DNA from 4 places in the Streptomyces sp. NBC_00503 genome. Region 1 is predicted to be linked to each of the others. Evidence: riboswitches for the same ligand, from Rfam matches in the RefSeq annotation. Region 1 holds a riboswitch; each other region holds the start of a gene.
What was found. Region 1 has a riboswitch for cobalamin ahead of OG490_RS25940 (energy-coupling factor ABC transporter permease). Riboswitches for the same ligand answer to the same signal wherever they lie in the genome.

Region 1 (3,199 bases):
CCCCCACCCCTGAGAGAGAGGCGGCCCCCATGACCGGCACAGAACACCGTGTCCTCCCGCTCCAGCTGGAGGCCTCCCCTTCTCCCATTCCGATGCGGGGCGTCTTCGTGTACCGCTCCGACCGGCCCTACGAGGTCTCCCTCGACTTCGAGGGCGCCGGACTCCACCTCGCGCACTGGGTGTTCTCGCGGGAGCTGCTCCTCGACGGTCAGGTCTGCGCCACCGGGGAGGGCGACATCCAGGTGTGGCCGCGCTGGCAGGGCACCGAACCGCGGATCTACCTCGCCTTCAGCAACGGCAGCCAGGGCTGCGTGGTGTCCGCCCGCTCGAAGGACGTGCGCGAGCTGTGCCGGCGGATGACCACGATGGTCCCGCGCGGCCAGGAGCACCGCCACTACGACCTCGACGCCGAGCTGGACACCCTGCTGCCCAGGTGAGCCGTCCCACGTGAGGATCAGCGGTGCTCCGGGTTCGGGAAGTCGAAGCGGCAGCCCGCGTCCCACTGCGAGCGCTGGTTGCCGTGGGCGGGGATCCCGCCGTTGCGCTTGAGCAGGGCCGCCAGGTGCATGAGGTTCCAGCTCATGAAGGTGGTGTTCCGGTTGGTGAAGTCGTTTTCGGGGCCGCCCGAGCCGGGGTCCAGGTACGAGGGTCCGGGCCCGGCCTCCCCGATCCATCCGGCGTCGGCCTGCGGCGGGATCGCGTAGCCGAGGTGCTGGAGGCTGTAGAGGATGTTCATGGCGCAGTGTTTGACGCCGTCCTCGTTGCCGGTGATCAGCGCCCCGCCGACGCGCCCGTAGTAGGCGTACTGGCCCTGTTCGTTCAGGATCGAGGAGCAGGCGTAGAGCCGCTCGATGACCTGCTTCATCACCGAGCTGTTGTCCCCGAGCCAGATCGGGCCGCACAGGACGAGGATGTCGGCGTCCATGATCTGGCTGTAGAGCACCGGCCACTGGTCCTCCTCCCAGCCGTGCTCGGTCATGTCCGGCCAGACGCCCGTGGCGATGTCGTGGTCGACAGCCCGGATGAGCGAGGTGCGGACGCCGGCCGCCTCCATCACGGCGCGGCTCCTGGCGATCAGGCCCTCGGTGTTGCTGGGCTCGGGTGACCGCTTGAGCGTGCAGTTCACGTACACGGCGGTGAGGTCGGAGTAGTCCACGCCACCACCCTCGGCGGCCCCGGGCGCGGTCGCCACCGGGGAGCGCCCGTACGGGTTCCGGTTCGTCGGCGGGCCGCGTCCGTGCGGTTCCGGTTTGTTACGGTCCGGGCGGCCGACTAGGGTCAATGGGCCTTGGTGTTCGGGAAACCGGTGAGAAACCGGTGCGGCCCTCGCCACTGTGATCGGGAAGTCCGGCTCCACTCCTGCGGGAAAGCCACTGGGCTGCGCGGGAGGTTCCGCGCTGCCCGGGAAGGCGGGGCCAGGACGTCAACCCGTGAGCCAGGAGACCGGCCGGGGCGCGTTGTCCATCCACGAGGTGCTGGAGAGGTCTCCCCACTCATGCATATAGCCGAGGGTTTTCTGCCCCCCTTGCACGCGGCCGCCTGGGGCGCCGCGTCCGCTCCCTTCGTCGTCCACGGCGTCCGCTCGCTGACCCGCGAGGTGAAGGCCAACCCGGAGAGCACCCTGCTGCTCGGCGCGGCCGGAGCGTTCACGTTCGTCCTGTCCGCCCTGAAGATCCCCTCGGTCACGGGAAGTTGCTCGCACCCCACCGGTACGGGGCTCGGGGCGATCCTGTTCCGGCCGCCGATCATGGCGGTGCTCGGCACCATCACCCTGCTCTTCCAGGCCCTGCTGCTGGCCCACGGCGGCCTCACCACCCTCGGCGCCAACGTCTTCTCGATGGCCATCGCCGGCCCGTGGGCTGGCTACGCCGTCTACCGGCTGCTGCGCGGCTTCGGCCTCCCGCTGATGGTGACCGTCTTCTTCGGCGCCTTCTTCGCGGACCTGGTCACCTACTGCGTCACCAGCGTGCAGCTCGCCCTGGCCTTCCCGGACCCGGCCTCCGGATTCCTGGGCGCGCTCGCGAAGTTCGGCGGGATCTTCGCGGTCACGCAGGTGCCGCTGGCCGTGAGCGAGGGGCTGCTGACCGTCCTCGTGATGCGGCTGCTGATGGCGTCGAGCAAGTCGGACCTGGTCCGGCTCGGTGTCGCGAAGCTGACCTCCGGCCGTACCGAGAAGCAGGGGGCGGCAGCCTGATGAGCAGGAACGCGAAGATCAACACCCTGCTGCTGCTCCTGGTGGCCGCGCTCGCCGTGCTCCCGATCGCGCTCGGCCTCGGCGAGGGCAAGGAGGAGCCCTTCACGGGCGCCGATGCGCAGGCGGAGGCGGCCATCACCGAGCTCAAGCCGGACTACGAGCCGTGGTTCTCCCCGCTGTACGAACCCCCCTCCGGGGAGGTGGAGTCGGCGCTGTTCGCCCTCCAGGCGGCGCTGGGCGCGGGCGTGCTCGCGTACTACTTCGGCGTCCGCAAGGGCCGCCGCCAGGGCCTCGCCCAGGCCGCCGCCGGTACGGGTGCCGGTGCCGGTGCCGGTGCCGGCGCCGGTGCCGCCACCCCGGAGTCGTAGGCGGTGCTGCCGATCGACGTGGCCGCGCACAGCAGCCGCTGGAGAAGGCCCTGCTCGGGGTCGGGCTGACGGTCACCGCCGTCTGCCTGCCGCCCTGGCCCGGCGGTCCGCTGGTGGCCGCCGCCACGCTCGCCGTGCTCCTCGGCCCGGCGGGCGTGGCCGGGCGCCAGCTGTGGCGGGCCTTCCGGATCCCGCTCGGCTTCTGCTTCACGGGGGCGCTGCCGCTGCTGTTCGCCGTGGGCGGCCCGCAGGGCCTGGTCGCCATGGCCCCGGACGGCCCGCGGCACGCCGCCGAGCTGCTCCTGCGCACCTCGGCGGCCTCGCTCGGGCTGCTGCTGTTCGCCTTCACCACCCCGGTCTCCGACGTGCTCCCCCGGCTGGTCCGGGCCGGGGTGCCGGCGCCCGTGGTGGACGTGGCCCTGGTCATGTACCGGATCACGTTCCTGCTCCTGGACTCCGTGGCCCAGGTCCGCCGGGCCCAGGCCGCCCGCCTCGGGCACACCGGACGGGCGGCGGTGTGGCGTTCCCTGGCCGGGCTCGCCGCGACCTCCTTCGTACGGGCCTTCGACCGCGCGGCCAAGCTCCAGGCGGGGCTGGCCGGTCGCGGCTACGACGGCGCGCTGCGGGTCCTGGTCCC
Region 2 (3,199 bases), 1.3 Mb from region 1:
CGGCGAGCTCATCGCCGTCCAGGGCTCCCCGGTCGACATCGGCGGCTACTACCAGCCCGACGCCGCCAAGGCCGCGGCGATCATGCGGCCGTCCGCGACGCTGAACGAGGCGCTCGCGCTCCTCGGCTGAGGTTCACCGCTCCACAGCACCACCGCTCCACAGCACCGCGGGTCAGCCCCGGTCGGCAGTCGTCGGCCGGGGCTGACCCGTGTCCCGTGCCCGGCCGTGGAAACCCGGTTGTGGACCCGGCCGCGCGGGGACTAGTAAGAGCCCATGATCCAAGGAGAATTGGCCGAGCTGCGTGCCCGGCACACCGACGACGTGCCCGTGCTCCACGCGGAGCTGTACGAGGACGTCGTGACGCGTTCGCGCGGCGACACCCGGCCCTGGCGGCCGGTGGGCGCGGCGAGCGGGCACTCCCCGTACGAACCGCGCGAACCCTCCGACGACGTCGCCTTCTTCTCCGTGGTGGAGCGCGCCACCGGCGAGTTGGCGGGCGAGGCGCTGCTCTGGTCCATCGACGCGCACAACCGCTCCGCACACCTCGGGATTTCCCTGCGCCCCGGCAGTCGGGGCCGCGGGCTGGGCGAGGACGTCGTGCGGCTGCTGTGCCGCTACGGGTTCTCCGTGCGCGGGCTGCACCGGCTCCAGGTGGACACCCTGGCCGACAATGCCGCCATGATCCGGGCCGCGAGCGCGAACGGATTCGCTCTGGAAGGGACCCTGCGCGGGTCGGCCTGGGTGTGCGGGGAGTTCCTGGACGAGGTGGTGATGGGGCTGATGGTCGAGGACTGGCGGGCCGCCGCAGCGTAGGGCGCCCGGACGGAGCGGGTTCAGAGTGGGTGGACCCGCTCCTGAGGCATGCCCAGCGGGTGGCGTCCGGCCGCCAGGATCCGCAGGCCCGGGGCCGCGCCGAGCAGTTCGCGCAGCCAGGCCAGCGTCTCGGACGCGAGGTGGTCGCAGCCGTCGAGGACGAGCAGCATGTCGCGCTCGGCCAGCCACGAAGCCGCGTTCACCGTGCCGTACGGCAGGAACGGCATGCCCGGTACGCAGCCCAGCGCGGCCGTCAGGTCGCGGACCCCGAAGCGGTGGTCCAGGGTGACCACGGCCACCCCGTCGTAGAAGTTGGACGCGAGCCGTTCCCCGATCTCCCGCACCAGCAGGCTCCGGGGCCCCCGGAGCCGTCCGGTGACGGTGACCACCCTGCCCCGCCGTACGGCGGTGAGCAGGCGGGAAAGCTCTGCGGACGTCGCCGGAAACGTGCCGGCGCCCATGGAATTCCTCATCGGCACGATGCCCCCCATGCATACGTGACCTACGCGGCAAGAGGGTTGTTTCAAGCCGCATGAAGATGATTATGCGCCACTTCCGCCGGAAGGCCAGGGGAATTCCCTATTCCGCTGAAAGGCCCGCGGCGCCCCTTGATCGCCGCAGTTGTACAGACGGCATGCCTTTGTCCATTTGCCTGCGCATCGCCTGTCCGTCGCCTGCCCGTCGCCGCCGTCCGTCAGTGGCCGAAGTCGATCCCGCGTCAGGGTCGGAAGGCCCCTGCCCCGGGACCTTCGCCACCCAATATGTAGTGGTTGCAAGTACTGCTGGCATCTATATGTAGTGTTGGCTCTGCCGGTTCGGCGGGGCTCTGCTTGTTTGCGCGCATGTTCGCGCAGGTCCGCCCCGACCGAGTCATCAGGGAATCCGGTGTGAATCCGGGACTGCCCCGCAACGGTTGTGTCCACCTCGGGTGGACGAGTCCGACCCCTGCCGGCCCGTGTTCCGTACTTCCGTGCCGAGCCTCGTGGGAGGGCTGCCGTGACTGCTGTCGTCGATGCCGTAGAGACCGTGACCGAATACCTGGACCGCCGGGACTGGCGGGTGAACGCCAACGCCAACCAGGGCTACTCGCTCGGCGGCCTCATCCTCAACGCGGCGGGCAAGATCACCGCGAACTACTGGCTGGAGCAGGTCTACCCCGCCGACGTGGCCCGCGCCCACCGCGAGGGCGACCTCCACATCCACGACCTGGACATGCTCTCCGGCTACTGCGCCGGATGGTCCCTGCGCACCCTGCTGACCGAGGGCTTCAACGGGGTCCCCGGGCAGATCGACTCCGCCCCGCCCCGGCACCTCTCCTCGGCCGTGGGCCAGATCGTGAACTTCCTGGGCACCCTGCAGAACGAATGGGCGGGCGCCCAGGCCTTCTCCTCCTTCGACACGTACCTCGCCCCCTACGTCCGCCTCGACGCGATGACGTACCCGCAGGTCAGGCAGTGCATCCAGGAGCTGGTCCACAATCTGAACGTGCCCTCGCGCTGGGGCACCCAGACCCCCTTCACCAACCTCACCTTCGACTGGACCTGCCCCGAGGACCTGCGCGAGCAGATCCCGGTCGTCGGCGGCGAGGAGGTCGCCTTCACCTACGGCGAGCTCCAGGCCGAAATGGACCTGATCAACCGGGCGTACATCGAGGTGATGACCGAAGGGGACGCCGCCGGGCGGGTGTTCACCTTCCCCATCCCGACGTACAACATCACCCGGGACTTCCCCTGGGAGAGCGAGAACGCCGAGCGGCTCTTCGCGATGACGGCCAAGTACGGGCTCCCGTACTTCCAGAACTTCATCAACTCCGAGCTCGAGCCGAACATGGTCCGCTCCATGTGCTGCCGCCTCCAACTCGACCTGACCGAGTTGCTCAGGCGCGGCAACGGCCTCTTCGGCAGCGCCGAGCAGACCGGTTCGCTCGGGGTGGTCACCCTCAACTGCGCCCGCCTCGGGCACTCGTACGCCGGTGACGAACCGGGGCTGCTGGCCGAGGTGGACCGGCTGTGCGCACTGGCCAAGGACAGCCTCGAACTCAAGCGGACCACCGTCCAGGAGCTGATCGACGGCGGTCTCTTCCCCTACACCAAGCGGTACTTGGGCACCCTGCGCAACCACTTCTCCACCATCGGGGTCAACGGGATCAACGAGATGATCCGCAACTTCAGCGGGGACGCGTACGACATCACCGCACCCGGAGGCCACGCCCTCGCGGTCCGGCTGCTGGACCGGGTCCGGGCCCGGATGGTCGACTTCCAGGAGAGCACCGGCCACCTCTACAACCTGGAGGCCACCCCGGCCGAGGGCACCACGTACCGCTTCGCGAAGGAGGACCGGGCCCGCTTCCCCGGGATCCTCCAGGCCGGCACCGAAGCCAACCCG
Region 3 (3,199 bases), 3.7 Mb from region 1:
GCGGGCGCGGACCCGCCCGTGACGTGCATCAATGGAGGGATCCACGGCTTTAACAGGACGAAGGTCCCGATCCGGTGCCGGATCGATACACCGTACGACCCCCGCCAGTTCACCTTCCGTTCATTCAGGTTGCCTACGGTCCACGAACCACTGACGTCAAACAGAAGCCTGGGTAAATGGAGCACATAACGCTTCTCCTCGGGATCGTGATCATCACCGCTCTCGTGTTCGATTTCACGAACGGTTTTCACGACACGGCCAACGCGATGGCCACCACCATCTCGACCGGCGCCCTCAAGCCCAAGACCGCGGTGGCCATGTCCGCCGTGCTCAACCTCGTCGGCGCTTTCATGTCCGTGGAGGTCGCCAAGACGATCTCCAAGGGCCTGGTCAACGAGGAAGGCATCCAGCCGGAGGTCATCTTCGCCGCACTGGTCGGCGCGATCCTCTGGAACCTCGTCACCTGGCTGGTCGGACTGCCCTCCAGCTCCTCGCACGCCCTCATGGGCGGTCTGATCGGTGCCGCGGTCGCTTCGGCCGGCATGGGTGCGGTCAACGGCAGTGTCGTCGTCACCAAGGTGCTGATCCCCGCGATCGCCGCTCCGATCGTCGCCGGCATCGCCGCGTACCTGGCCGCGAAGGTCACGTACAAGGTCGGCAAGGGCATGGGCGAGAAGACCTCGGCCAAGGGCTACCGCGCCGGTCAGATCGCCTCCGCCGGCCTCGTCTCCCTCGCGCACGGCACCAACGACGCGCAGAAGACGATGGGCATCATCACCCTGGCGCTCGTCGCCGGCGGTGCCATCGCCCCCGGCTCCAACCCGCCGGTCTGGGTCATCGTCTCCGCCGGCATGGCCATCGCGATGGGCACCTACCTGGGCGGCTGGCGCATCATCCGCACCATGGGCAGCGGCCTGACCGACCTGCAGCCGCAGCAGGGCTTCGCCGCCCAGACCTCGGCCGCCAGCGTCATCCTGGCCTCCTCGCACCTCGGCTTCTCCCTCTCCACCACCCACGCGTGCTCCGGCGCCGTCATGGGCTCGGGCCTGGGCCGCAAGGGCGGTGTGGTCCGCTGGTCCACCGCCACCCGCATGTTCATCGCGTGGGGCCTGACCCTGCCCGCCGCGGCCCTCGTCGCCTCCGGCGCCGAGCTGGTCATGCGCACCGGTGACATCGGCGTCACCGCCGTCGCGGTCTTCCTGGTCGCCTCCTGCGTGGCCATCTGGTTCATCTCGCGCCGCCAGGTCGTCGACCACACCAACGTCAACGAGGTGGCCCCGGCCGCCGCCGAGGAGCCCGGCGTGGTCACCACGGCCATGGCCGCCGTCGCCGTCCCGCCGCTCGCGGGCACCGCCGGCACGACCGCCGCGGTGACGGACGAAGCCCTCAAGGCCACCATCCCGGCCGCCCCGGCGACCCCCGCGGCTCCGGCCGCGGCGGTCTGACCCCGAGAACGACAGAGGAATCCGCAGTATGAAGATCGACTGGGCAGCACTCGGCTCCGTCTTCGGGGTCAGCCTCACCGCCACCGTCGTCCTCGTGACCCTGTTCACCCTCGGTCTCATGGGCCTGTCCAAGCACGAGGCCGCCACGGAGCAGGGCGGCGCCGCCACCCTGGCCCGTACCGGCGCCTACGCCTGCTTCGCGCTCTGCGCGGCGGCCGTGAGCTACGGGATCTACCTGATCGTCGCCTGAGACACCGGGCACCCCCTTGCGAACGCTCCCTCCGGGTTTCCCCCGGGGGGAGCTTTCGCGTGCCCGGGGGGCCCTCCCGGCGCACCCGGCCCGGCCGTCCCGGCTCCCCCGAGCCCGCCGTCCCGGCGCCCCCGACGCAGGTCAACGGCGAGTTGACGGGCCTTCGCGGTGCGTGGTGGACTGCCCGAGCCAATACGGCGGCATGGAGAGGAAGTCCGGTGCGAATCCGGCGCGGTCCCGCCACTGTCACCGGAGCGCTCCAGCCGAGTGCGACCGGGAGCCAGGAACTCTCGCCGCCGGACACGTCGAACCAGGGCGCGGACCCTGAGTGAGGACATACCTGCCACCATGCGTGCCGATCGCGTCTTCGCGTACGGCGCCACGGCCGGCCTGATCGGCGACCGGATCCTCGGGGATCCGCGCCGAGGGCACCCCGTGGCCGCCTTCGGACGAGCCGCCGCCGCGGTCGAACGCGCCCTGTGGCGCGACGACCGCGCCCGCGGCGCCCTGCACACCCTGGTGTGCGCCGGGGGCGCGGCCGCCATCGGCGCACTGGGCGCCCGCGCCGTGCGCTCCCGGCCCGCCGCCGCCCGCATAGCCCTGACCGCCGCCGCCACCTGGTCCGTCGTGGGCGGCACCTCGCTGGGCCGCGAAGCCCGCGCCATCGGCGGGGCGCTGGCCGCCGGGGACGCCGAGACGGCCCGCGAGCGGCTGCCGCACCTGTGCGGGCGCGACCCGCAGGCCCTGGACGAACAGCAGATGGCCCGCGCCGTCGTGGAGTCGGTCGCCGAGAACACCTCCGACGCGGTGGTCGGGGCCCTGGTGTGGGGCGCCGTCGGCGGCGTCCCCGGGCTGCTGGCCTTCCGTGCCGTGAACACCCTGGACGCGATGGTCGGCCACAAGTCCCCCCGCTACCTGCGCTACGGCTGGGCCTCCGCCCGCCTCGACGACCTGGCGGGCTGGCCGGGCGCCCGGCTGACGGCCCTGGCCGCCGTACTGGCCGGACCCGACCGGCGGGGAGCCGTACGGGCCTGGCGCGCGGACGCCGCCAAGCACCCGAGCCCGAACGCGGGGCCGGTGGAATCCTCCTTCGCCGGGGCGCTCGGCGTCCGCCTCGGCGGGACCCTGGCGTACGGGGGCCGCATCGAGCACCGGGCCGTGCTCAACGGAGCGGCGGGGCGGCCGGTGGAGGTCGCCGACATCGAGCGGGCGGTCAGGCTTTCGCGGCAGGTGACATGGGCGGCGCTGGGTGCCTGCGTGGCAGTCCGGACGCTGGTCTCCCGTACGAACTCCCGCAAGAAGAAGGGGCGGCGCGCATGAGCAGCGGCGCGAAGCGCGGCGGGGGACTCCTCGTCGCCGGTACGACATCGGACGCGGGCAAGAGCGTGGTCACGGCCGGCATCTGCCGGTGGCTGGCGCGCAGCGGGGTGAAGGTGGCTCCGTTCAAGGCGCAGAACATGTCGCTGAACTCCTTCGTGACCCGGGAGGGCGCGGAGATCGGCCG
Region 4 (3,199 bases), 220 kb from region 1:
TCCTTGAGAGGCTCGGTCTGGAGGGTGATGCCGACGGGGTCGGGCAACTCGACGTCCTTGCCGTACGGAACGGTGCGGACCGTCTCGTACCGCCGCCCCGCCGGCTCGCTGTAGACGGAGATCTCGCACTTGGCCCGGTCGACCAGCAGATACAGCGGGATGCCTGTCTCCGCGTAGGCGCGCGGCTTTTCGACGTGGTCCCGCCGGTGGGTGTCAGAGTCCCAGGAAGTCACCTCGACGACCATGAGAATCGAATCCGGGTCGACCCAGTCCCCCTGCCCGACGAATGCCTCGGAGGGTGCGAGCGCCGCATCCGGGATCGCCCTGCCTGCCCGGTACTCCTGCGCTTTGATCCCCTGCCCGGGGTGCAGCCAGAGCTCGGGCCGATGCTGCATGCAGATCCGGGTGAGCCACTGGATGATCATCTGGTGGTCGCCGTCCGGCATGGCCTTGCTCCTGATCACCCCGTCGATGAACTCCAACCGTGTGCCCACTCGCTCGCGAGCCGCTATGCGCGCGACGGCCTCGAAGTCCTCGGTCAGCATGTGGGGCCTGTCGGTCATCACGGTCATGCCTCGCTCACCTTCATCGACGGTGCTGCCTCCGACGATAGCGCCGGGCACCGACACCCGTATTGCACACTCGACCGCATGGACATCGTCATCAGGGCGGCAACGGCCGCCGAATACGAAGAGCTGGGCGAGCTCACCGCACAGGCCTACCTCGGCGACGACCTGCTGGACTTCGCCGAGGACGACCCCTACCTGGACCGGCTGCGCGACGTCGCCGGCCGGGCCGCCGACGCCGAAGTGATCGTCGCGGAGTACGAGGGCACGCTGCTCGGCAATGTGACCTTCGCCCCTCCCGGCAGCCCCCTCGCCCAGATCGCCGGCCCCCACGAGGCGGAGTTCCGGATGCTGGCCGTCTCCCCCGAGGCCCGCGGCCGGGGCGCCGGCGAGGCCCTGGTGCGCGCCTGCATGGCCCGCGCCCGGGAGCTGGAGGGCGTGACCCACCTGGCGCTGTCGACCACGGAGAAGATGCTGGGGGCACACCGGATCTACCACCGGCTGGGCTTCGTCCGGACCCCGGAGCGCGACTGGTACCCGGTCCCCGGCCTTCCCCTGCTCACCTACCGCGTCGAGCTGTAACGGCGCGCCACCACCGACGAGCGACACAACATGTGGGGGCTACCGCAAGCGGTGGCCCCCACATGTATGCTCGACCTCGCTGTCGTCGCAGGGGAATCCGGTGAGAATCCGGAACTGTCCCGCAACGGTATGAAATGCCCGGACCTGGTCGAACCTGGTCGGAGGGCATCCACAAGTCCGAGGACCTGTCGACAGTGCGCCCGGATCGACCGACCCGGGTGCCGATTCGTCCGGGCCTCGCGGTTGGGCCGGTGGACGTCACGTGGCGTATGCGTGCCCTGCCAGGCCCGCACTCCCCCGCGTGCGCCCCCTCGCGCCCCGCACCAGCGGTGTTCCCGGAGCCGAGCGAGGGAGAGCTCCCCCCGTGACCATCGCGCCTTCCGCACCGCGCGCCGAGTCCGACCCGTCCGCCTACGAGGGTCCGGGGGCCGCGCTGTTGCGCACGCTCACCGAGCTGACCGCCGATCTGCCCGACACCGACCCCGGCCGGGTCGCCGCCGCCGCCCTGCGCGGCCGCAGCGCCGCCGCCGACGAGGCGGAGCTGCGCACGCTCGCCACCGAGGCGGCCGCCGGCCTGATCTCCGAGGACCCGGCGTACTCCCGGCTCGCCGCCCGCCTGCTGACGCTCGCCGTCCGCGACGAGGCCGCCGGCCAGGGCTCCCTCTCGTTCTCCGGCTCCGTCGAGGTGGGCCACCGCGAGGGCCTGATCGCCGACCGCACCGCAGACTTCGTACGGCTCCACGCGAACCGCCTCGACGCGCTGGTCGAGCACGCGCTCACCGAGGGCGCCGACGACCGCTTCGGCTTCTTCGGCCTGCGCACCCTGCACAGCCGCTACCTGCTGCGCCACCCGATCACCCGCCAGGTCATCGAGACCCCGCAGTTCTTCATGCTGCGCGTGGCCTGCGGCCTCGCCGAGAACGAGAGCATCGCGGCCGTCGAGGAAGTCGCCTCCCTCTACCGGCTGATGAGCCGCCTGGACTACCTGCCGTCCTCCCCCACGCTCTTCAACTCCGGCACCCGGCACCCGCAGATGTCCTCCTGCTACCTGCTGGACTCCCCGCTGGACGAGCTCGACTCCATCTACGACCGCTACCACCAGGTCGCCCGCCTCTCCAAGCACGCCGGCGGCATCGGCCTGTCCTACTCGCGCATCCGCGCCCGCGGCTCCCTGATCCGCGGCACCAACGGCCACTCCAACGGCATCGTGCCGTTCCTCAAGACGCTGGACGCCTCCGTCGCCGCTGTGAACCAGGGCGGCCGCCGCAAGGGCGCCGCGGCCGTCTACCTGGAGACCTGGCACGCCGACATCGAGGAGTTCCTGGAGCTCCGTGACAACACCGGCGAGGACCAGCGCCGCACCCACAACCTCAACCTGGCCCACTGGGTGCCGGACGAGTTCATGCGCCGCGTGAACGCCGACGCCGACTGGTCGCTGTTCTCCCCGGCCGACGTCCCCGACCTCGTCGACCTGTGGGGCGACGAGTTCGACGCCGCCTACCGCAAGGCCGAGGCCGGCGGCCTGGCCCGCAAGACCATCCCCGCCCGCGACCTGTACGGCCGGATGATGCGCACCCTCGCGCAGACCGGCCAGGGCTGGATGACCTTCAAGGACGCCTCCAACCGCACGGCCAACCAGACCGCGGAGCCGGGCACCGTCGTCCACTCCTCGAACCTGTGCACCGAGATCATCGAGGTCACCAACGACGGCGAGACCGCCGTCTGCAACCTCGGCTCGGTCAACCTCGGCGCCTTCGTGCTCGCCGAGACCGGCGACATCGACTGGGAGCGCCTGGACGAGACCGTCCGCACGGCGGTCACCTTCCTCGACCGCGTCGTGGACATCAACTTCTACCCGACCGAGCAGGCCGGCCGCTCCAACGCCCGCTGGCGCCCGGTGGGCCTGGGCGCGATGGGCCTCCAGGACGTCTTCTTCCAGCTGAAGCTGCCCTTCGACTCCGCCGAGGCGAAGGCCCTGTCCACCAAGCTCTCCGAGCGCATCATGCTCGCCGCGTACGAGGCCTCGTGCGACCTGGCCGAGCGCAGCGGCC

Region 2: another riboswitch for cobalamin. It lies ahead of OG490_RS31375 (ribonucleoside triphosphate reductase); the one in region 1 lies ahead of OG490_RS25940 (energy-coupling factor ABC transporter permease).
Region 3: another riboswitch for cobalamin. It lies ahead of OG490_RS08945 (cobalamin biosynthesis protein); the one in region 1 lies ahead of OG490_RS25940 (energy-coupling factor ABC transporter permease).
Region 4: another riboswitch for cobalamin. It lies ahead of OG490_RS24940 (ribonucleoside-diphosphate reductase subunit alpha); the one in region 1 lies ahead of OG490_RS25940 (energy-coupling factor ABC transporter permease).

The regions. Positions count from the first base shown of each region.
Region 1 is NZ_CP107855.1:5,571,165-5,574,363, reverse strand. It holds gene OG490_RS25950 (SsgA family sporulation/cell division regulator) at 30-437, shown strand; gene OG490_RS25945 (flavodoxin family protein) at 455-1,156, opposite strand; cobalamin riboswitch at 1,273-1,466, shown strand; gene OG490_RS25940 (energy-coupling factor ABC transporter permease) at 1,496-2,194, shown strand; gene OG490_RS25935 (energy-coupling factor ABC transporter substrate-binding protein) at 2,194-2,562, shown strand; partial or broken gene cbiQ (cobalt ECF transporter T component CbiQ) at 2,566-3,199, shown strand, end outside.
Region 2 is NZ_CP107855.1:6,882,212-6,885,410, forward strand. It holds gene OG490_RS31360 (NADP-dependent isocitrate dehydrogenase) at 1-130, shown strand, start outside; gene OG490_RS31365 (GNAT family N-acetyltransferase) at 275-814, shown strand; gene OG490_RS31370 (hypothetical protein) at 835-1,275, opposite strand; cobalamin riboswitch at 1,650-1,781, shown strand; gene OG490_RS31375 (ribonucleoside triphosphate reductase) at 1,760-3,199, shown strand, end outside.
Region 3 is NZ_CP107855.1:1,911,399-1,914,597, forward strand. It holds gene OG490_RS08935 (inorganic phosphate transporter) at 177-1,445, shown strand; gene OG490_RS08940 (hypothetical protein) at 1,474-1,695, shown strand; cobalamin riboswitch at 1,856-2,006, shown strand; gene OG490_RS08945 (cobalamin biosynthesis protein) at 2,044-3,015, shown strand; partial or broken gene OG490_RS08950 (cobyric acid synthase) at 3,012-3,199, shown strand, end outside.
Region 4 is NZ_CP107855.1:5,349,206-5,352,404, reverse strand. It holds gene OG490_RS24950 (Uma2 family endonuclease) at 1-572, opposite strand, end outside; gene OG490_RS24945 (GNAT family N-acetyltransferase) at 651-1,148, shown strand; cobalamin riboswitch at 1,215-1,355, shown strand; gene OG490_RS24940 (ribonucleoside-diphosphate reductase subunit alpha) at 1,513-3,199, shown strand, end outside.